One region of the Arthrobacter sp. StoSoilB22 genome, then DNA from elsewhere that is predicted to be linked to it. Evidence: riboswitches for the same ligand, from Rfam matches in the RefSeq annotation. Region 1 holds a riboswitch; each other region holds the start of a gene.

Region 1 (7,027 bases):
GCACCCCGGGTTTGAAACGGAGCTTCCAACCCATTTCACCCAGTGTGTGGTCGCTTTTGGCGTTGTTGCATTTCAAGCACGCCGCAACCAGGTTTTCCCAGGAATCCGCGCCGCCCCTGGATTTGGGGTGGACGTGGTCTATGGTGTGGGCTGTTTTGCCGCAATAGGCGCACCGGTGACCGTCGCGGCGAAGCACCCCGCGGCGGCTCACGGCGGTGACCTTGTTGTACTTGGGACGTATGTAGCGGTTAAGGAGAATCACGGACGGGCGTCCAAGAATTTCCTGTGGCCCGACGACAGGCTCGTCGCCTTCGGCCACTACGCTAGCTTTCCCAGTGAGCACAAGGACCAGCGCCCGGCGGAATGTGATTACCGCCAGCGGTTCATATCCAGCATTCAGAACGAGTGTGCGCATGCACGTACCTCTTCACGGCCGCACCCGTCAGGGGCACGAGGGCCGGCTGCCCTCTGCATGTACGGGCTGTGGATCGACAACATAAGGGTAAGCACTTATATGCCGTATCAACGAATTTTTCTGTCGTTTCGCTCACAGTGTCGGCAAGAGTTCATGCGCGGTTAAAGCAGAACACCCCGCCGGCCGGAGCCTGCGGGGTGTTCTGAAGAAAGTGAATCAGCCGTTGACGCGGATGAAAACCGGGCCGGAACCGACGTTGACGCTGAACAGTGCCGTGGTGGATCCGTTCCATCCACCGTGAACTGCCTGGCCGTTGCCCACGTATACAGCGATGTGCGCCTGTCCGGCCAAACCACCGTTTGCGTAGTAGGCGAGGTCGCCGGGCTGGGCTTCTGCTGCACTGACCGTGCGGCCCAAGGAGAGGTAACCTGCAGGCCAGTCGTGGAAGTTGATTCCCACGGCTGCAAGGGAGTTGGTGACCAGCATGGTGCAGTCCTGGGTGACGCCGAGCTGGGCGTAAGCAGCTGCAGCGATGGCTGCGCCGAGTCCGCTGGAAGCCGCCGGAGCTGCTGGAGCGGGGGTTGAGTTGCTGACGGCCACGGTGGCGTTGGCTGCAGGAGCGGCCTTGGCGGCAACCGCAGGTGCTTCCGTGGCTTCAACCTTTGCTTCAACCTTGGTCGGCGCTTCTTCCACCACAACGGGAGCCGGAGCTTCCACCGTGGTAACCACGGGACGCTCGTAAGAGATAGCCACAGTGGAGTCGGCCGCGATGGTGGCCTGCACTACGGACTGGATGTCCAATGTGGACGTGGAGGTCGACTCACGATCAACGTTGGTCTCGGCTGCGTTGGCCGCGATGCCGCTGGTCAGGACCAGGCCTGAAGCTGCGGCGATCACTGCTGCCTGGCGGCCAACGCCACCGGCGTTGGAGCTGACAGCCTTGGCAATGACGGCAAGCGAGCTGGTCTTGGGGGCCTCAGCGCGGTGCCGTGCAAGCTTGTTTGCACTGGTCATGATTTTCTCTTTTCGTATCCGAGCGCCGTTGGGGTGCACACGGGTAGCGGGTAGGACCGGCATTGCGGGCATGCCGGCCCACCCCGAACCGGGTTGTTTCTAGCGGAGGGTGTAGAACGAGGAGGTGCCGGTGGACGCTACGGAGTGCAGCAGCGTTCCCTGGCCGGGGTTCAAAGCGCTGATCATCATGCCATTGCCGACGTAGATGCCCACATGGGCTCCGCCGTTCTGCATGACGAGGTCGCCGGGAGAAGGAGTGCTGGTGGGCGTCATAGCCGTCCAGGCGTTAACGCGCGGGATGCTGATGCCTGCCTGGGCGTAGACCCACTGGGTGAAGCCGGAGCAGTCCCAGCCGTTAGGTGTTGTTCCGCCCCAAACGTAGGGGGAGCCGATGCCGGTGTAGGCGATAGCAGCAAGGCCGGAAGCAGCTGCGCTGGCAGCCGGGTCCTTGGCCTCGGAGGACTTCGCCGTCACGGCTTCAGGGGCTTCGTCCGTGGTGGCCGTTGCTCGTTCGGTAACCTGCGCTGCGCGCTGGACTACTTTGGGGGCTTCCTTGGTGGCCACGGTGGGGCTCTCGAAGGAAACGGTGGCTGTTGGCTCTGCGGTAACCACTGCCGTTACAACCAGCTGCTGGGTGCTGGAGGCTTCAGTCTTGGAAACATCGGCGTCGGCTGCCTGTGCGGGCAATCCGACGGTGAGGACGAGGCCTGAGGCTGCAGCCAGAACGATGGCCTGACGGCTCATGGTTCCGGCGTTGGTGGATACAGCCTTGGAAAGCGTGTTCAACGGGTTCGTGCGAACCGTTTGGGCGCGATGGCGCGCAGGGGTAGTGCGTGATGACACGTAGGTAGCCTCTCCCAATGCCTGCGAGGTGAGCTGTCGGATTCGGATGGGAGTCATCCGGCCGCGCCGCTTCCAAGGAAGTTTTGCGACTTAACCCCAAGGCCTTCTCACGAAGACCAGAAGTGGTTCCCCCGCCCCTGCCAGACGATTTATGCGAACGGACCTTGAGAGGTGGCAGAGCTAGGCAATCCACTCAAGTGCACCGGCCCCCTAAAAAGCCGATGCGCTCTGTACGCTACAACAGTTGAACGCAAATGTCACATTCAGGTCACGGGATGTCCCGCACATGCGAGAGGCGACCATCAGATTGGTTAGAGCCAGCCCATGGGGTCTACTACTTCACCGTTGACCTGAACCTCGAAGTGGAGGTGGCAGCCGGTTGAAGCGCCCGTGGTGCCGCTCAGCGCGACGGTATCGCCACGGTTGACGGTTTGTCCCACCTGGACGGTGAAGGACGACAGGTGGTTGTACGTGGTCTCGAGGCCGTTGCCGTGGTCGATAACCACACGGTTGCCTCCGCCATATTCGTGCCATCCGGCGAAAGTGACCTTGCCGGTTGCTGCTGCGTGGACAGCGGTGCCGCACTGGGCAACGAAGTCCTGGCCCCGGTGGAAGTCGCCGGCGCCGCCCGTGAGGGGGCTGACACGGTAGCCGAAGGGCGATGCCGTGGTAAGTGTGTCAAGGGGGCTGGCCATGGTGCCAACGGATGACGCGCGCTGGATGCTTCCGGCCGACTGGGCGCTGAGCAGTTGCTTCAACTTCCCATCGGGGTCAGCGGCAGTGGCGACTGCGGCTCGGCTGAAGTCGATCTTTGCCGACGCTGCCGCGGAAACCTCGGGCTGGCTGCCCGCGGGGGCTGCGACGGCGAGGGCGGACTCGGTCTGGCCCGATTCCGAGGTGGCCATGACCGGGCTGGTGGCCGGCAGGCCGACAGTCAGGGCAAGCCCGGTGGCGGCAAGCGCAACACCGGCCTTCTGCCCGACGCCGCTGGCAGCGGCGAAGTCGGCAACCTGGCGCAGGGGGCTCTTACGGCGGCGCACTTGACGCTCGGTGGCGCGGGGCCGGATCTCCGTGACGACGGTGGCTGGCCGCAGCTCAGCAGCGGGGCCGGACGCGCGGCGGCGACCCCTGACGTTCTGCGATGTCAAACTCTGTTCCTCTCTCAAAAGCCTGCGAAGTTAGCTGTCGGATTCGGGTCAGAGAGTACAAAGACCCGGTCCGCGCGAGGCGCTCACGGCACACAGGTATCCCAAGAGGGACTTGTATACGTGGGCACTTCTGCTGCGGACTTCACCCCAAGGCTGCTTCTTTAGACAGCCGCTTGTGGTTCCCCCGCCTCTGCCAGTGGTGGGTGACACACCTGGTCCGCTGGCAGAGCTCGGCTCCGGATCAGGTAACGCTTTGGTATCAGCGCTAGTAAATAACTATAGGGGATTAAGGCCTTCGGTAATAAATTCGTTATCAACAGGAACGCACTCAGCGCGGAAGGCCTTTATCATCTTTTTCGGAAAACCGCAGGTCACGCGCGCTAAAAAGTGACAGAAGTGAGGTTTGACACGGCGCTGCCGGCGACACTCAGTTGAGGGATACGAAGACGTGCGCAGCCACCTCGGGCGGCAGCTCCAAAGCGCCTTCGATGCCCGGAACACGGACGGAGATGTACTCGCCGACGCGCTCCAGCGAGACACTTGCGCCGGGACGGATTCCGCCTTCGTCCAATTGGGTCAGGAGCTCCGGCTCAACCTGGATGGGCTCCGCGAGGCGGCTGACCACCACGCGGGTAGCGGCGGCATATCCGTCCATTGCCTGGAGCAGGTTGACATCCAGCCGAGGGAAGGGCTGGCTGGCAAGGCCGCCAAGCGCTTCAAGTCCGGGGATGGGGTTGCCGTAGGGAGACTCCGTGGGGTGTTCCAAGAGCTCGTAGAGCCGACGCTCCACACGCTCGCTCATGACGTGCTCCCAGCGGCACGCTTCATCATGGACGTAGGCCCAATCAAGCCCAATGACGTCGGCCAGCAGGCGCTCCGCGAGGCGGTGCTTGCGCATGACTTCGGTGGCGCGCTTCCGGCCCGCTTCCGTCAGTTCCAGGTGGCGGTCGTTGGACACAATCACCAGGCCATCGCGCTCCATGCGTCCAATGGTCTGGGAAACAGTGGGGCCGGAGTGCCGCAGGCGCTCGGCGATGCGGGCCCGCAGGGCCACAATGTTTTCTTCTTCAAGCTCCAAAATGGTCCGAAGATACATCTCAGTGGTATCGATCAGATCCGTCATCCAGCTCAGCTCTCCTCGAACGCAGTTCCTTGCGTAATCTCCACCGTACCGCGTCCCTGGCAAGGGCGGACGGTGTGCACCGCCGCCCCCTGAACGCCAACCCCCAGCCTAGCTTATTTGGAATTACTCTGGATAATTCCGGTCGCATTCGGTGGGACCGCATTCCACGTGGCGGACTATGACGGTGGCAGGTTCCTGAGGCCGGGCCGTGTCAGGCAGAATTGGGGTGTCGAAGGGGCAGTTGATGCCCCATGCCACCTCCCATCTCTAGCCGACACCCATTGGAGCGCCACGTGAGCGACAACAGCATCACCATTCCCGCCGACCTTCTGCCCAAGGACGGACGCTTCGGCGCTGGACCGTCCAAGGTTCGCCCGGAACAGATCGAGGCGTTGTCTGCAGCATCGTCCACCATCCTGGGTACCTCCCACCGCCAGGCTCCGGTCAAGAACCTGGTGGGTTCGGTCCGTGAAGGACTCAGCCAGTTCTTCCGCGCTCCGGAAGGTTACGAGGTTGTCCTCGGCGTAGGCGGCTCAACGGCGTTCTGGGATGTGGCGGCGTTTGGCCTGGTGGAGAAGAAGGCACAGCACTTGTCCTTCGGTGAGTTCGGTTCCAAGTTCGCTGCCGCCACCAACAAGGCACCCTTCCTTGATGCTTCTTCCATCATCAAGGCCGAACCCGGAACCCGCCCGGTGGCACAGGCCGAAGCCGGCGTTGACGTCTACGCTTGGCCCCAGAATGAAACGTCAACGGGCGTGGCTGCGCCCGTCAAACGCGTCCAGGGTGCTGATGAAGGCTCCCTCGTCCTGGTGGATGCCACCTCGGCGGCCGGCGGGCTGGACGTTGACGTTGCCGAATCGGACGTCTACTACTTCGCCCCGCAAAAGAACTTCGCCTCCGACGGCGGCCTCTGGCTGGGCCTCTTCTCCCCCGCAGCCCTGGAGCGTGCTGCACGCATCAAGGCCAGCGACCGCTGGATCCCGGACTTCCTGGACCTGCAGACGGCCATTGATAACTCCAAGCTGAACCAGACCTACAACACCCCGTCGCTCTCCACCCTGGTGACCCTGGACGCACAGGTGCAGTGGCTCAACAGCAACGGCGGCCTGGACTTCGCCAGCAAGCGCACGGCAGATTCTGCCAACCGCATCTACTCCTGGGCTGAGGCCTCCGAGTACGCCACGCCTTTCGTCGCAAACGCCGAGGACCGCTCCAACGTCATCGCCACCATCGACTTTGACGACTCCATTGACGCCGCGGCCATCGCCAAGGTCCTGCGCGCCAACGGCGTGGTGGACACCGAACCGTACCGTAAGCTCGGCCGCAACCAGCTCCGCATCGCCACCTTCGTCGCCATCGAGCCGGACGACGTTTCCGCGCTGCTCGCCAGCATCGACTACGTGGTGGGAGAACTGAAGAAGTAGCACCACGGGCTTTGGCCGGCGTCGTGCGGGTAGCTCACGTACGGCGCCGCTGCCATTTAAGCCGCCGCCATTTAAGGTGCGCTACCCGCCCTGCCTGCTTGCGCCGTCGTCGTCCGTATCCGGAGGGGCAAGCAGCGACTCCACCCGGAAGTGCCGCAGTCCGCGGGCCCGGCGGTCAAAACGGAGCCGCAGTTGTTTCGCACGGATGATCCACAGCAAACCCACGACGGCGGTGCTGACGCCGGCAACCGCGGCGACGCCCACGGCCCACCGTGGGCCACCGACGTTGGCCACCAACCCCACCAGCGGTGCCCCGATGGGGGTGCCGCCCATGAAGATGGCCATGTAGAGGGACATGACCCGCCCGCGCATCACGGCTTCCGTGGTGGATTGAACGTAGCCGTTGGCGCTGGTGATAAGGGTCAGGGCGAAGAGTCCGCACGGAATCAGGGCGAGCCCGAACAGCACGGCGTTGGGTGCCAATGCGGCCAGGGCGCTGGCAAGTCCGAACCCGCCGGCGGCCCCGAAGATCAACCTGAGGCGCGGCCTGCCTCGCCGGGCGGCCAACAGCGCACCGGTCACCGAGCCAATGGCCATGACCGAGTTCAAGGCCCCAAAGGCACCCGCATCCATGCCGAATTGGGTGCCCACCATGGCTGCGATGAACAGGGGGAAATTGAGCCCGAACGTGCCCACGATGAAGATCGCCACCAGGACCACCTGGATGTCGGGCCTGTTCCTGACATACTGCAATCCCTCCCTGATCCGCCCCTTGCCCGCGGCTGCCCGGGGTTGACTGCGGAGTGAGGACGCAGGAATAAGTTTCAGTGCCCACAGCATGGCAACGAAAGACACCGTGTTGATGAGGAACACCCAGCCGGGGCCCACCACCACCGTCAGAACACCGGAAACAGCGGGGCCGATCATCCGCGCCACGTTGAAGGAGGCGCTGTTGAGCGCAACCGCGTTGGGCAGGTAATCGTCGGTGACGAGTTCGGAGACGAAAGTCTGGCGGACGGGGGCGTCCACGGCAGTGACTATTCCAAGCATGAGGGCAAAG
Region 2 (7,027 bases), 650 kb from region 1:
CGGCACGGCCGTGCTTGAGGTGCTTCGTGACGTGGTTCAGGGCCCGGGCACCGATCGGTTCCTGTCGCCGGAACTGGAAGCGGCTGACCGTTTGGTTGGCTCCGGTGCGGTCCGTGCGGCCGCCGAATCCGCCGTCGGGATTTTGGCCTGACGTCGATAAAAACGCTCATTTGATGGGCATATTTGTCACGTCCCGGTCTTTGTTCGCAACGCAATCACCGGGGCGTGGCAAATGTAGTAGAACTTATGGTGTACGTCACGTCCACGCCAACGATGTCGTGGGCTTGACGGTCAACCGTTCAATAACTCAATACACAACAGAGAACATCCACAAAGGGGTAGAAGTTCAATGAAGGCACGCGGAGCAGTCCTGTCCAGGCGAAGCGCTCACACGGCTACGGTTACCGACTGGAAGACGCTGAAAGTTGGCGAGCGGGTGGAAGTGGTCAAGTACGCCCACGTGATCGCCGCCGGTCTGATCGAGGAAGTATCCAGCAGCGGCAACGTGGTGTGGCTTGAGCACTCCGGGCCGGGCGTTACCGAAGAGGGCAAGGAACTGTTCATGAAGTCCGACGGCGTCACTCTCCGCCGGGCGTAGGCGGCAGTTCCGCCCGAGGTACTTGTTTAACAGAAACCGGGGCTCGTTCCCTTCCGCGGGTAGTAGATGCGGAAAGGAACGGGCCCCGGTTTTTGGCGTCGCTGCCCCGGAAATACGTTGGGGGTATCAGGCAGCGATAACTTCGCGGGTCTGACCGAAGGGAACGGATTCGTCCAGAGCCACGGTGTAGGTGCCGGGCTCGTGCCGGGTCACCAGAATTCCACAGCTAGCATCCGCTGCTGCGCCTTCGATCAGGGCATCCACGGCGCGGTCGAGTCCGTCGTGGATCTCGTCTGCCTTCGAAAAGGACAGGCGAATTTCGCGTTCTGCAGTCATTGCAGGGGTCATTGGGGGCCTCCTATTACGTGCCGCATGCGAGGGCGACCCATCAATCATAGTTGCCGGACCTGAAAATTTGTAAGATGACCGGCAGGCGAGTGACGTGGGTCTCCGCCTGAAGTCCGCCTTGGTGACATCTCGCGAAGGGGGGGCGCCCTCTTGAACCCATGGACGTGGTGGCGGGATTCGAACCCGCGTACGCTGCTTTGCAGGCAGCTCCCTGGCCTCTTGGGTACACCACGTGCAAACGACACTAGGTGCCTGAACGCGGGCCGGGCAAAGTTGGTGTCCCCGCCTTTCGCAGGGCTACGAACCGTTGCTAAAGGTTGCTGCCCGTGAAGCCGTAAGCATCGTAAAAGGCTCATTACGAAGCAAAATCGCGTGCTCGTTGGGAGTCTCACTGGGTAAGTGGAAAACCGAGATCGGCGCGTCCGCCTGGTCCACCCTCCCGATGGTTGTTTAAAGACTTTGGGTTGCCCGCCCGAGCGGCCTATCACGTTTCGGTGCCGCCAGCTTTGAAACTCCCGCAGCAAGGAGCAGCGTCAGGATGGCAGCAGCCATGTGCGTGTAGAGAAGGAGATGAACGTTGCCCCCGCTGGCGGCTGCCCCGGCGGGCACGCCCGCCAGGTCCTGGCCGCCGTGCAGGTGATCCAGTACGCCGTTGCCGGGGAAGTAGCCCCCGAACGCGGCAAAGCCGAAGTGAAGGAGTTGCTGCGCCACCCCGGACGCCAGCAGCAACAGCAGAGGCCCGTGGATCCAACGGGCCATGACCTGGGCAGCCAACGCACCGATGGCGGCGAAGGCCACGAGGACGGGGATGGCCGGAGCGCTTCCGCCGGCCACCATGTGCGCTGCAAGTCCCAGGGCCACAGCCACCGGCCCGGCTACCCAAGCCCACTTGTCCTGCACAGGAGTTGCGCTCATTGCCGTCCTTCCCTCCCCACAGGCTAAGTGGAAGAGGAAGGCTGGAAAAGGGGCGGGGAAAATCTAGGCAAGCAAAGTGTTGACTAAGCGGGCCGCAACCTTCGCGGTCCTGGAATCGATGTCGAACTCCGGATTCAACTCTGCGACGTCCACGTGGAGCAGCTTTCCGCTCGTAGCAACCTGCCGGCAGATGGCGCCGATCACCGGCAGCGGCACGCCATAAGCAGCGGGGGCACTCACTCCGGGCGCCACCGACGCCGGCATTACGTCCAAATCGATGGTCAGGTACAGCACATCAACGCCGGCCAGGAAATCAGCAACGAACACTTCCACGGCTTCCGGCGTGCAGAGCTCATCAAGGAGGTACTTCACGCCCAGCCGGTTGGCCGTATCGAAGAGCGTTCGTGTGTTGTTCGGCTCTGAAATTCCGACGACGGCGTACTGCAGTTGGCGCCCAGCGGCAGCTTCCGCGTGGGCCATCTGCAGGAACGGCGTCCCCGAGCTCGGCGTGGGTTCGTCGCGCAGGTCAAAGTGGGCGTCCAGGTTCAGCACACCCACGCGCTTGCCTCGAACAGCGTCAGAACCGGCTACGCCAAGGTAGCTGGCAAACGCGGTTTCGTGGCCTCCGCCCAGCACCACGGTGAGGTTGCCGGCGTCGAGCAGTCCCGAAATGGCGTGCCCGGCGCGCTCTTGGCCAGCCTCAAGTGAGTCGTCCTCCACAACCACATCACCGGCGTCGAACACGTCGCGGTCAAGGTGGAAAGCCAGCGGACCCAGAGCCGCACGGATGGCGGCTGGTGCGGCGGCGGCGCCCACACGGCCCTTGTTGCGGAGGACGCCGGCGTCGCTGCAGAAACCAAGCACGACGGCGGGGCGCGAGGCTGCTGCGGTGCCGGAAACGGTGTGGGGTGCTACAGCTTGCCACCAGCGGCGGTGCTCGGCGCCGTCCCCATCAAAGCGGCCGGTCCACGGTGTGGGATTGACGTCAACGGTGGGGGCGCTTGTTTCCATGCTTCCAGCACACCCGACGCGGGGCCCAAAAACCAGTGACCCAGCGCCGGGAGTGTCTGAAATCCCGGACTGGGCTACTTGACGCCCAGCAGCTCTTCCACGGTTCCGATGCCGAAGAACAGCAGGAAGGCAGCAGCCACAGCCCACATCAGCGGGTGGACTTCGCGGGCGCGGCCCTGGAAGGTGCGGATCAGGACGTAGGAGATGAAGCCGGCGCCGAGGCCGTTGGCAATCGAGTAGGTGAACGGCATGAGCGCGATGGTCAGGAACGCGGGAATTCCGACGCCCCAGTCCTGCCAGTCGATCTTGCCCACCTGGGAGACCATCATGAAGCCCACCACTACCAGGGCGGGGGCCACGGCCTCGAACGGCACCAGGTTGATCAGGGGAGTGAAGAACATGGCAACCAGGAAGAGTGCGCCGGTGACGATCGAGGCGAGCCCGGTTCGTGCACCTTCGCCGATTCCTGCACCGGACTCCACAAAGATCTGGTTGGACGAAACAGAGGCCCCACCACCCACGATCGCTCCGAGCGCGTCCACTTGGAGCACCCGGTCCACGTTGGGGATGTTCCCGTCCTTATCCACTGTCCCGGCCTCGTTGGCCAGGCCCACCATGGTGCCCATGGCGTCGAAGAAGATGCTGAGCAGGATCACGAATGCCAGCAAAGCTGCACCGATGAAACCGAGGTGCTCAAAGGCGCCGAACGGGTTGGCCTTGCCGATCAGGGACAGGTCCGGTGCGCCCCATTCACTGAGCTTGGGGGCCACCAGGGACCAGCCGCGGGGGTTGACGTTGGTGCCGTCAAAGCTTGGGCCAATGTGGAGAGTGAACTCGAGGATGGCAGCCAGCGCGGTGGAAACCACGATGCCGATCAGGATGGCTCCGCGGACCTTCCGGACCACCAGCGCGATGGTGAGGATCAGGCCCACTGCGAATACCAGGGTGGGCCAGCCAAGGAGCTTGCCGTCCACGCCCAGACCGAGTGGAACGGTGGTTCCGGCGGCGTCGGGGATGCGCCGGACGAAACCGGCGTTAACCAGGCCGATGAGGGCGATGAAGAGGCCAATGCCCACAACGATTGCCGTTTTGAGGGCTTCGGGCACCGCCTTGAACACTGCAGTCCGGAATCCGGTCAGCACCAGGATGAGCATGGTGATGCCGGAAAGCACCACGAGTCCCATCATGTCCGGCCATGTCAGCCCGGGGTGCGATGCCACCGTGACTGCGACGAACGCGTTGACGCCCAAGCCTGTAGCCACGGCGAACGGGTGCTTGGCCCAGGCTCCCATGAGGATGGTCAGGATGCCGGCAACGAACGCCGTGGTGGCTGCCACGGCGGTGAAACCCAGCGACGCGCCACTCGAATCGGGTCCGGAGAGGATCAGTGGATTGAGCACCACGATGTAGCTCATGGCGAAGAAGGTCGCGAAGCCGCCACGGATTTCCCGCGAATATGTGGATCCACGTTCGGAGATCTTGAAGTAGCGGTCGACTGCAGAACCTTGTTTAAGCATGAAGGTCTCCGGGGATCGAGGGGGAGTTTGCTCTCAAATCCTATGTTGTCCGGTGCGGGCCCTCCCAACGATTCGCCTAGTCTGTAAGGAAGCCAACACTAGGAGAAACCGCCCCATGCGTACCATCCGCCCGCTTCTGGCCGCCGTCGTCGCTGCTCTTGCTTTTGCTTCCGCCCTGCTGTTTGCAGCGGCACCGGCGTCCGCGCACGACGTCGCCGAGTCCACAGCGCCAGCCAACGGTGCCCGCGTTGCGGAAGTCCCGGCGTCGGTCTCCATTACGTTCAACAACCGCCCGCTCGCGATCGGTTCGGGCGTAACGGTGACGGCCGGCGGCGAGAACTGGGCGGACGGTCCGGTCGAAATCATCGACAACCAGGCCGTTCAGAAGCTCCGCGAGGGCGCCCCTGCCGGCGAGTTCACAGTGGTATGGCGCGTGGTCAGCTCCGACTCGCACCCGATTGAGGGCACCTTCACGTTCACAGCCGCCGCAGGAGGCTCGATGTCGGCGAGTGGTACGGCGGGTGCCTCACCAGCGGCTTCGGCTTCCTCAGCTGCGGTACCAACAGTGGGCACCGCCGCACCAGGGACTGCCGGTAACAATGAGCCAGCCGCCGACGCCTCCCAACCTTTCCCTTGGAGCATTGTGGGGCTGGCTGTTGTGGCTGTGGGTCTCGTAATTTATCTCGCCGTTACCGCACGGAAGAAATTGGCGGCGTCCAACGACTCAGAGGGCGATACTCCCGCGGAATAGCGCGGTTTTCTACGTACCTGCGAATATCTCGAATCGGTTACCGCGACACGCCAGAAGCCCACTTCCCGTTACTTAAATGTGACTTCGGGAGAATCATCGCGTACCGTAGTTCCTGTGCCTGTTCCACGTAGCGGGCACTTCCGGCCTGATTGCCTAGCTCTGCCGCAGTCCGGAATCCGTTCGCAGACAAACCTACGGCAGAGACGGGGAACCCAATTTAGGTCGCTTTCGAGCGTGCCTTGGGGTGAAGTCACGATGCTTTCGCTGAACAGCGGGAGATAGTGGCCGGGTGACTCCCATCCGAATCCGACAGCTAACCTCGCAGGCATCGGGAGAGGCTCTTTCATGTCTTCACGCATTCTTCGCGGCCGTCGTAAGGCGGACAGCGTACGTCCTAATCCGTTCATCTCCATCTCGAAGGCAGTTGCCAGCAACGCTTCAGGCGCTGGTCGTCAGGCAGCTGTTATCGCAGCAGCCTCGGGCCTCGTTTTGACCGGTTCCATTGCTGCTCACGCAGCTGAGACCCCGGTTCAGCGCGATTCCAGCCCCGCAACGGTTGCTGAGACCGTTTCCGAGGCACCCACCAAGGTTGTTACCGCCCTGTCGACGGCTACCGTCAATTTCGAGCGTCCCGCAGTTGCTTCCGTAGCAGCTCCGGTCATCGAAAAGCCGGCCCCCGTTGTTGAGGCCCCCGTAGCCAAGAAGGCAGCTGTCACCACGGCTGCTGCTGCAGCTCCCGTTGCCGCTCAGGCCGCGGTTGCTGCTCCTGTTGCTGCCGCACCTGCACCGGTTGCCGCTGCTCCTGCAGCTGCCCCCGCCGCCGGCGGCGTCAACGCAGCCATGGTTGCTTCGGCTTACGCACAGATCGGTATCTTCCAGGACTGCACCGCCATGGTCGAAAAGGCCCTTGGTTCCGCAGGCATCCCGGTAGGCGACCTCGGTCCCATGCAGTTCATGAACTACGGCAAGGTCGTCAGCGATCCTCAGCCCGGTGACATGATCGTCCAGTCCGGCCACGTTGCTATCTACATCGGCAACGGCCAGGCCATCAGCGGTGGCATCAACGGCAACCAGACGGGCATCCACCCGATCAGCTGGTTGACCGCAACGGGTCCCCTGACCTACGTACGCGCTGGCGCATAAAGCCTCACGCTTCAGTTCAAAGGCCGGTGCCTTCGAAGACTTATGTCTCCGGAGGCACCGGCCTTTGGCGTTAAGTTCTGTTCGTAAAAGTTCAGTGCGGGACGTACGACGGCGGACTTGGCCGGCTTGCGGGGGTGGTAGCGCGTTTGCTTGCGGGACTTCCTAGGCGATGGCGACGCCGGGACCCGCCGGCAGGGCAACCTTGGAGGAGATGGCCTGACCCACTGCCTTGGCTTGCCGCAGCACTTCCTTGGGGGACGGAGTGATGAGGTCTCCGACGCCCACCAGGTGCATTCCTACGGCCCGCATGGCCGCGGCAAGATTCTGGCCGACTGCTATGCCAAGTTCGGCCAGCATGCGCCGTAGCTGGCTCTGGGCGCAGCGTGTCACTACTACGTGGTCTGCCAGGAGAACGCCTTGGGCTGTGTGGATTGCCCACTGGCGAGGATGGGATTCGTGGGGGCCGGATGCGTGGAGCCCGGTCCTCAGGCCTGTGGTTGTCATGCTGGCGGCCACACCGTATCCGATATGCCGTGAGGGATCTGAGCCCAGGAAATCCAAGCGGACAGCGCGAGTGGTGTTGCGAACGTCCAGGTGATGACTGGCAGCGTAGTTCCTCAGGTGGCGAAGGATTTCGTTGCGTTCCTGCATTGCTGCCGGATCTGCGGCGTCGGTGCGTTGGAGCATGCCTGTATGGACGGACGGTCCAGTAGTGGATAACGCGCCGAACCCGTCTACCACGAT
Region 3 (7,027 bases), 1.4 Mb from region 1:
CGCCTGCTGTTGGTACGCTTTTCCGATGCAGCAGGACGTGGAACAGATCGTTGAACGGGTGGCTTTGAAGCTGGGCCGCGGGCTCTCCCTGGAAGACCTCGACGGCGTTCTCCTCGCCTACAGCTCCAACCAGTCCCACGCCGACCGCGTCCGCGTGAACTTCCTCCTGAGCAAGCGGGTACCCAGCGACGTCAGCGCATGGCAGCTCGCTCACGGCATTGCTACGGCGGTGCGACCCGTGGTGGTTCCAGCCAACGACGAACTGGGCATGTTGGGCCGCGTCTGTGTCCCCTTGCTGGTGCGCGGTTTCCGCGTGGGGTACTTGTGGGTGCAGCTTGACCTTGAAGAACAGAGCGCGACGGCGATACTCGCCGAACTGCCAGGCGTGCGGGACGAGCTGGACCTGCTGGCGGGCTTGCTCCTTGATTCCAACACGGCTGAATCGGAGTTCCGGCGACGGCGTGAACAGGAGTTTCTGTCAGCCTGCGGCGGCGAATCCAACGCTGTGGCCGCCGTCGCGGGTTGGAAGGAAATCCAGGGCCGCGGTCCGTGGCAGCTGGTGACTATCCTCGACCCCTATGGTGCGAGGTCCGACGTCGATCCCATTGCAGCTACCCTGACGCATCGATCTGCCGCGCTGCAGTCCACCATTGGCGTGAACGCCGCGTTGTTCAGCGCCGGAACGGAGACGCATTCCGTTGTGTTGTTCCGCGAGTCGGGCGGCCGGGCGGACCATGCCCAGGTTTTGGTGCACTATCAACTGGAGCTCGCCAAACGCGCAGGCCGCAAAGTGGACAGGGTAATCTTGGGGATCAGCGAACCATTCCAAGTTATCCGGCAGCTGTCCGGTGCGTACCGGCAAGCGAAGGTTGCTGCCCAAGCGGCCGCAGTAGACCTCCCTTTGGGTGAGCTCGTGGACAGCCGAACTGTTGGCGTGTACCAGCTGTTCGATCGTTTGGTAGCACCGGGCGGTTGGGATGACACGGGATCTGTGCATTTCAGGGCACTCGAGGACCACGACAAAAACGGCGAACTCCTGCCCGTCCTTGAATTGCTCTATGACAATGACGGCTCGGTTCAGGACGTCGCCGCCAAACTTCATCTCCACAGGAGCAGCATCTACAACAGGCTCGGCCGGATCCGCCAGCTCATCGGTGCTGATCCGTTGAGTGGCGCGATCCGGCTCGAGTTACATGCGGCCCTGAAGGCCAGGCGTTGGGCAGTACGGCCACGGATCTGAGCCTGCTTCCCCTTGTAAGTACGAAGTATGCGGTGTTGCCTTACGAGCGCCGCAAACGCTGGCAGCTCCAGCGCCCCATCCGCCGACGGAACGTGGCAGTCCGGCTGCTGCTGCAGTACCGGCTATGCCACCCCGCATGGGTGGACGTACGCGGCAGGCGGGTGCTCAACCGAATACCTTCTGTGCGGCATCGAGGATGTCCTGAAGTGCCGATTCACTGGGCTGCGGTGCTGAGGCAGCGGTCGGCTTGCCCGGTTTCGGCTTGGACGTCGGCGTTGCAGTATCCGTCGGCGTTGGAGTCGGTGTGGGAGTCGCAGTTCCTGTGGGAGTCGGGGTCGGTGTGGGAGTGCCCGTTGGCGTCGGCGCAGGCGGTGTAGTGATGGTGTCCGAGGGCGGCACATCGCTCGGCGCGGGGGCCGGCTGGGTGGGTGCCGGGCTGGTGGCGCCAGGAACTGCCGGGACTGCGGACGAGCCCGCTGACGGAACCCATACCGGGTCCGCGAGCGAAACCTGTGGGGTGGGAGTCGACGACGGCGACACCGCCCCGGGTGCCTCCGCGATCGTCGCGGGCTGGCCGGCCTCGGAGGAAGCCGTTGCCCCTGATGCTGTGGATGGCGTGGAGGCCGAAGGTGATGACGCCGTGGTGTAGGAAGCCTTGGGCCCGGGCGATGCCGAACCCGAGGTGCGGCCTTCGCCCCCGCCGGCTTCCTGCGACGGGGTTTCCTGGCCGAAGAACGGAAGTTCAAGGGCCGGCCCCAAAGCGCCGGCTGTCAGCACGAGGCCAAGGGCCCCCGCCACCACGGCCATGCGCTGGCTCATGTGTTTGACCGAAGCCGCCTTGCGCAGGGCGGCCTGTGGTTCGCGGCCGAACGGCTCACGGCCGAACGAGGATGTGGCGCCAAAACCGGACTTGGTGGTGGGCGCAGCGGCCGGCTTTCGAACGTCCCGGCGGCTTGCCAAGGATGCTGAGGCTGTAGCGGCTGCGGCCACCTGAGCCGGAGACTTGCCGCGCGGGGACTCAGCGTCCTTGCGCGGGGACTCCGTGGGTTCCGGCGTGCGCGCGGACTCATCGCGGGCAGTGACTACGGGAATGGCCGCAGTTGCGGGTTCCGGCGTTGCAGGCTGCACTACTGGAATAGCCGTGGTGGCGGGTTCCTGGCTGGCCGGCGGAACGATGGGGATGGCTGCGGTAGGAGGTCCCGGTGTGGTGGACTTCGGAGCTGCCGCCGATTCCTCGGGCGCGAGTACGGCCCGGGCAGCACGCTCGCGCTCGGCTGCGCGGATTTCCGCACGCGTGGTGGGTTTCACCGCGGCGGGCATGGCCGCCGTGGCGGGTTCCGGCGTCGTGCTTGACGTTCCGCTGACGGCGGCGGAATCTGCCGGCGCGTTGTCAAGGAATCCGCTGGGTTGGGCCCGACGGCGTCCGGTTGGCTTGGTGCGCTCGCCTTCAGTCTGGGCGCGGCGCGGCTGATCCATGGTTGGGGACATGGTGGTTGCCTCTCAACGCCTTCGAGGTTAGCTGTCGGGTTCGGACGAGGCCGTCCGGCCGCGCAAGGCGGCTTCACCCCAAGGGCTTGTGGGTAACAAGCCCGGGAACCTGGGTCCCCCGTCTCTGCCGCGGGTCTGGCGGATCCCGGATTGCGGCAGAGCTCGGCGTCAATCCGGAAGCGGCCCAGCGGAGATATGGGTCGCCCTACGACGGTACATGAGCCGGAAAGTAAAGTCACATTAATGTAACGGGCGGTAGTTCAGCCTAAGCGGTAGGCTTCTGGCGCTTAGGCTTCGGGGCCGGTGCTGGGCGGCACTCGCTGGGCCGCTCGACCAAGATATCCCTGGCCAACACTAGCTTCGGCGCGCACCGGCGGGTAGACATTGTCTATGGACCTGCCTGTGATGCCACCCGTCTCGCCCATGCTCGCCAAATCCGTTCCGACCATCCCCGATGTTGGGCACTACGAGCCCAAATGGGACGGCTTCCGGACCATCGTCTTCAAGGACGGCGACGAGATCGTCCTGGGCAGCCGCAACGAGAAGCCCATGACCCGCTACTTCCCGGAGCTGGTGGATGCCCTCAGGAAGAACCTGCCGGACAAATGCGTGATTGACGGCGAAATCGTCCTGATCGAGGGTGGCCGGCTCGAATTCGAGGTGCTCCAGCAGCGGATCCACCCCGCCGACAGCCGCGTCCGTATGCTCGCAGAGAAGACCCCGGCGTCCATGATTGCGTTCGACATCCTCGCGCTGGGCGATCAGAACCTCATGGACAAGCCGTTCTCCGAGCGCCGGGCCATTTTGGAACGTGCGCTCGCCGAGGCCGAGCCGCCTGTGTATGTGACTCCTGCGGTGACTGATCTGGAACGGGCGCGGGAGTGGTTCGTACAACTGGAGGGCGCGGGCCTGGATGGTGTGCTGTCCAAACCACTGGATGGGGCGTACCTCCCGAACAAGCGGGTGATGTTCAAGACCAAACACGAGCGCACGGCCGATTGTGTGGTGGCTGGGTTCCGCTGGCACAAGACCGCGAAAGTAGTGGGCTCCATGCTGCTTGGCCTGCACGACGACACCGGCCGGCTACATCACGTGGGAGTGGTGGCATCGTTTCCCATGGCCAAGCGCGAGGCCCTGGTGGCTGAGCTTGAGCCGTATCAGATTGAACTCGACCAGCACCCGTGGGGCGAATGGGCCAAGCAGGACGAGGCTGCCGGGGGTTCACGCATGCCGGGCGCCCAAAGCCGCTGGAGCGGGGGCAAGGACTTCTCCTTCGTGCCCCTGCGCCCCGAGCTCGTGATCGAAGTGAAGTACGACTACATGGAGGGGGACAGGTTCCGGCACACCACGCAGTTCCGCAGGTGGCGGCCGGACAGGACCCCCGGGAGCTGCACGTACGCGCAGCTGGAAGAGCCCGCTGAGTACGATCTCGGGGAGATCCTGAAGCTACCGAACACCTAGGGCGTTGCCAACCCGCTGTTACGTCGCTGGCCAGCAACGAAACAGCGGGTTAGCAACGTAACAGCGAGGCTTGCAGCGTAGTTACTCGTGGTGGCCTTGGTCGCTGCTCATGCTGCCTTCGGCCGGCGGGGTTTCTCCCGGAGGAACTCCACCGCCGGGCTCCAACCCTGTGACGTTGCCGTCCAGGGGGTCCGGGTTGGCGGAGGCTGCGGGATCCTCGTCCTCGTCCTGGCGCATATCGGGATCTTCGTGGATGCTGTCGGCATCGGAGGTCGTGTCATAGGATCCTGTGGCGAAGGGTCCTGTGGCGCCGGTGGTGCCGAAGCCCTGTGTCTCTTCAGTTGAGTCTTTGTCAGTCACGATCAGCCCTTTCGTAAGCAAACTTACTAATGCGCTTGCTCCGTCAGCCTAGCCGGGACGCGGCTACCCGACAAGCGGCACCCAGTCCAGGTGCCGGCGTCGTGCGTCAGTGTTTAGCGGTGCGGAGTGGTAGCGGTGACGAAGCTCCGGATGGCATCCGCCACAGCCTTGGGACGCATGTGCTGCGCCACGTGCCCGACGCCCGGAATCTCTACCAAGCGACCCTGTACCACTGTCCTGGACAACCGCAGTGACCAATCCGGGCCCGCCACCTGGTCGCGGCTACCGCGCAGGACCAGCAACGGTACCTGGATGCCGGCCAGCCTTTTCTCCGTGGGGTATTTCATCATCACCGGCAGCTCGGTGAGGTACCAGCGCGGGCCGCAGCGGAAGTAGTCGGACATGACGATCGCGTTGGACGTGGGACTCTCGCGGAGTATTCCGTCGAGGGTCAGGGCCAGCGACTGCCGCCACACATTTTTATGCCGTGAATCCACCACGGGACCCATCAGTACTAACTGCTTGACCTGCTCGGGGGCGCGCAGGGCCGCCTCGATGGCAAATTGCGTACCCATCGAATGCCCCACCAACACGTAGGAGTCGATGCCACACGACGCGAGTGTATCGGCAATGAACGCGCCGTAGTCCTCCACTGAGAGCTGGCGACCGGGCTTGGGCGTCCCGCCAAAACCGGGCAGGTCCAGCGAGTACGTCGGTGCGCTCGCCGCGAGAACAGCATGCAACCGCGCCAGGTATCTATGCGACACCCCGATCCCGTGAATCAAGATGTACGCGGGTTCGCTCCCCGGCTCTGCGCCCGGCTCCGGCGCAGGCGAGCCTTTCGTCCAATGGATCCTGCCGGTCAGGCCTAAGGCCTGGACGTCGGCAGAAAGCAATCCTTTTGTGTCCCCTGGCATCTTCACTCGTTTCCCAACCGTTGCAGGAACACCGGAGCTCCGGGTCCGCTCACTTCATCGCTCCCGATCGGCCGCCCTGACACCGCAAGCAGTAATGCGCTGAGTACGGTGGCCCCGTGCTGGGCGGGGTAGTCGCGGCGGATGCCGGAGCACAGGGACGGCGTCTGCCATTGCGCTGGCTCAAGCGGTTCGAGGTCTTGGATCAGCGCACGACGCTCCTGGTGCACCACGGGCCAAACGGTCGAAGGGGAGCTTTTTGCCATACCGCTATTGAACAGCATGCTGGTGATGTGGGTTGGCTAGCTCTGGGAATCGGTGACGTCGTCTGCCGTAGCCGCTTGGGCTTGCTGCTTTTTCTTCTGCGTTGCCAGCCATTCAATGATGGCGGCCTGCCGGATGCGACGATGCGTTCCCCGGTACTCCACCGGGATTTCGCCGCGATCGGTCATGTTGCGCAGATAGGTGTGGGAGATGCCGGCAAGCTCAGCGGCTTGTGAGGTGGTGAGCATTTCCTCCACGCTGCTCACCGTCACCGTTTCGCCACGGCTCAGCCTGGCGAGGAGGTCGACGACGGCGTCCCTCGCCTCGGTGGGCAGGCGGTGGACCGTGCCATCTACGAACACGGTGATGTCATCGCTGTCTTGGAGGGAGCGTGCCAGATTCCGGGCGTCATCGGCGGGCAAGCCAGGAGTGACGCGGGGAGCTATCAATGCCATGGCAGAAGCCTAGCGCGTGGCTCACGTTGGACCGTCGCACACCGCGTCCAGCATCCATTGAGACGGATCGCTGCACCTTGGACGACTCCAACCGTCCAAGGTGCAGCGAATCGTCGTACCGGCCCAACCCGGCGAGCAGCTACTCTGCGTCCAAGTCCGTCTCCAGCAGCTTGACCAGTGCGTCCAGCGCGGCGTCGGCTCCGTCCCCCTCGGCCCGCAGCACCACTACGTCACCCTTGGCAGCGCCGAGCGTCATGAGCGAAAGGATGCTCGCGGCGTCGAGCGCGTCATCGGCGGGTTCGCCTTGCATGGCAATGGTGACCTCCACGGGCTGCTCGCCTGCAGCCTCGGCGAACAAGGCGGCGGGGCGGGCGTGCAGTCCGGAGCGGCTGGCGATGGTGGCTGTGCGTTCGGGCATGGATTTCTCCTAAAAGTCGGAAGCGAAAAGTTAGAGGCCGAGTTCTTCGAGTACGGGGAGTTTGGCGCGGACCCAGTCGCGGGCCTCAAGAGCGCTCGGAGCAGACAAAGCGAGCCGGGCCAGTTCCTGCGCCTGCTCCAGTGTCACCGTTTTCAGCACGGTCCCGACGGCGGGCAGGGAGCGCGCGGTCATGGACAGTGTGGTGACACCCAGCCCGGTCAGTACGACGGCGAGGGCAGGGTCGGCGGCAGCCTCACCGCAGACGCCCACGGGCTTGGGGTCGCCTTCGCGGCCGGAGCTTTCCTGCGCCGCACCTTCAACGGTGAGCTGCACGAGCCGGAGCACGGCAGGCTGCCACGGGGTGTTGAGTTCCGCGAGGGGTCCGAGCTGGCGGTCGGCGGCCATGGCGTACTGGGTGAGGTCGTTG

Evidence for each region. Region 1 has a riboswitch for cyclic di-AMP ahead of LDN70_RS05240 (C40 family peptidase). Riboswitches for the same ligand answer to the same signal wherever they lie in the genome.
Region 2: linked by a shared signal. The riboswitch ahead of LDN70_RS02050 (NlpC/P60 family protein) and the one ahead of LDN70_RS05240 (C40 family peptidase) in region 1 are both predicted to bind cyclic di-AMP.
Region 3: linked by a shared signal. The riboswitch ahead of LDN70_RS19495 (hypothetical protein) and the one ahead of LDN70_RS05240 (C40 family peptidase) in region 1 are both predicted to bind cyclic di-AMP.

The regions. Positions count from the first base shown of each region.
Region 1 is NZ_AP024652.1:1,064,563-1,071,589, reverse strand. It holds gene LDN70_RS05250 (HNH endonuclease) at 1-415, opposite strand, end outside; gene LDN70_RS05245 (NlpC/P60 family protein) at 632-1,429, opposite strand; gene LDN70_RS05240 (C40 family peptidase) at 1,529-2,272, opposite strand; cyclic di-AMP (ydaO/yuaA leader) riboswitch at 2,277-2,438, opposite strand; gene LDN70_RS05235 (M23 family metallopeptidase) at 2,584-3,420, opposite strand; cyclic di-AMP (ydaO/yuaA leader) riboswitch at 3,425-3,636, opposite strand; gene LDN70_RS05230 (iron-dependent transcriptional repressor DtxR) at 3,848-4,543, opposite strand; gene serC (phosphoserine transaminase) at 4,837-5,967, shown strand; gene LDN70_RS05220 (MFS transporter) at 6,049-7,027, opposite strand, start outside.
Region 2 is NZ_AP024652.1:410,051-417,077, forward strand. It holds gene hutH (histidine ammonia-lyase) at 1-151, shown strand, start outside; gene LDN70_RS02015 (hypothetical protein) at 350-598, shown strand; gene LDN70_RS02020 (hypothetical protein) at 725-946, opposite strand; tRNA gene LDN70_RS02025 (tRNA-Cys) at 1,106-1,179, opposite strand; gene LDN70_RS02030 (hypothetical protein) at 1,397-1,861, opposite strand; gene hutG (formimidoylglutamase) at 1,925-2,872, opposite strand; gene LDN70_RS02040 (NCS2 family permease) at 2,947-4,389, opposite strand; gene LDN70_RS02045 (copper resistance CopC family protein) at 4,505-5,140, shown strand; cyclic di-AMP (ydaO/yuaA leader) riboswitch at 5,315-5,482, shown strand; gene LDN70_RS02050 (NlpC/P60 family protein) at 5,486-6,283, shown strand; gene LDN70_RS02055 (NAD(P)/FAD-dependent oxidoreductase) at 6,446-7,027, opposite strand, start outside.
Region 3 is NZ_AP024652.1:4,208,180-4,215,206, reverse strand. It holds gene LDN70_RS19500 (PucR family transcriptional regulator) at 26-1,240, shown strand; gene LDN70_RS19495 (hypothetical protein) at 1,406-2,728, opposite strand; cyclic di-AMP (ydaO/yuaA leader) riboswitch at 2,731-2,879, opposite strand; gene LDN70_RS19490 (ATP-dependent DNA ligase) at 3,119-4,189, shown strand; gene LDN70_RS19485 (DUF6480 family protein) at 4,271-4,549, opposite strand; gene LDN70_RS19480 (alpha/beta fold hydrolase) at 4,663-5,466, opposite strand; gene LDN70_RS19475 (maleylpyruvate isomerase mycothiol-dependent enzyme family protein) at 5,469-5,729, opposite strand; gene LDN70_RS19470 (helix-turn-helix domain-containing protein) at 5,766-6,182, opposite strand; gene LDN70_RS19465 (HPr family phosphocarrier protein) at 6,322-6,600, opposite strand; gene ptsP (phosphoenolpyruvate--protein phosphotransferase) at 6,631-7,027, opposite strand, start outside.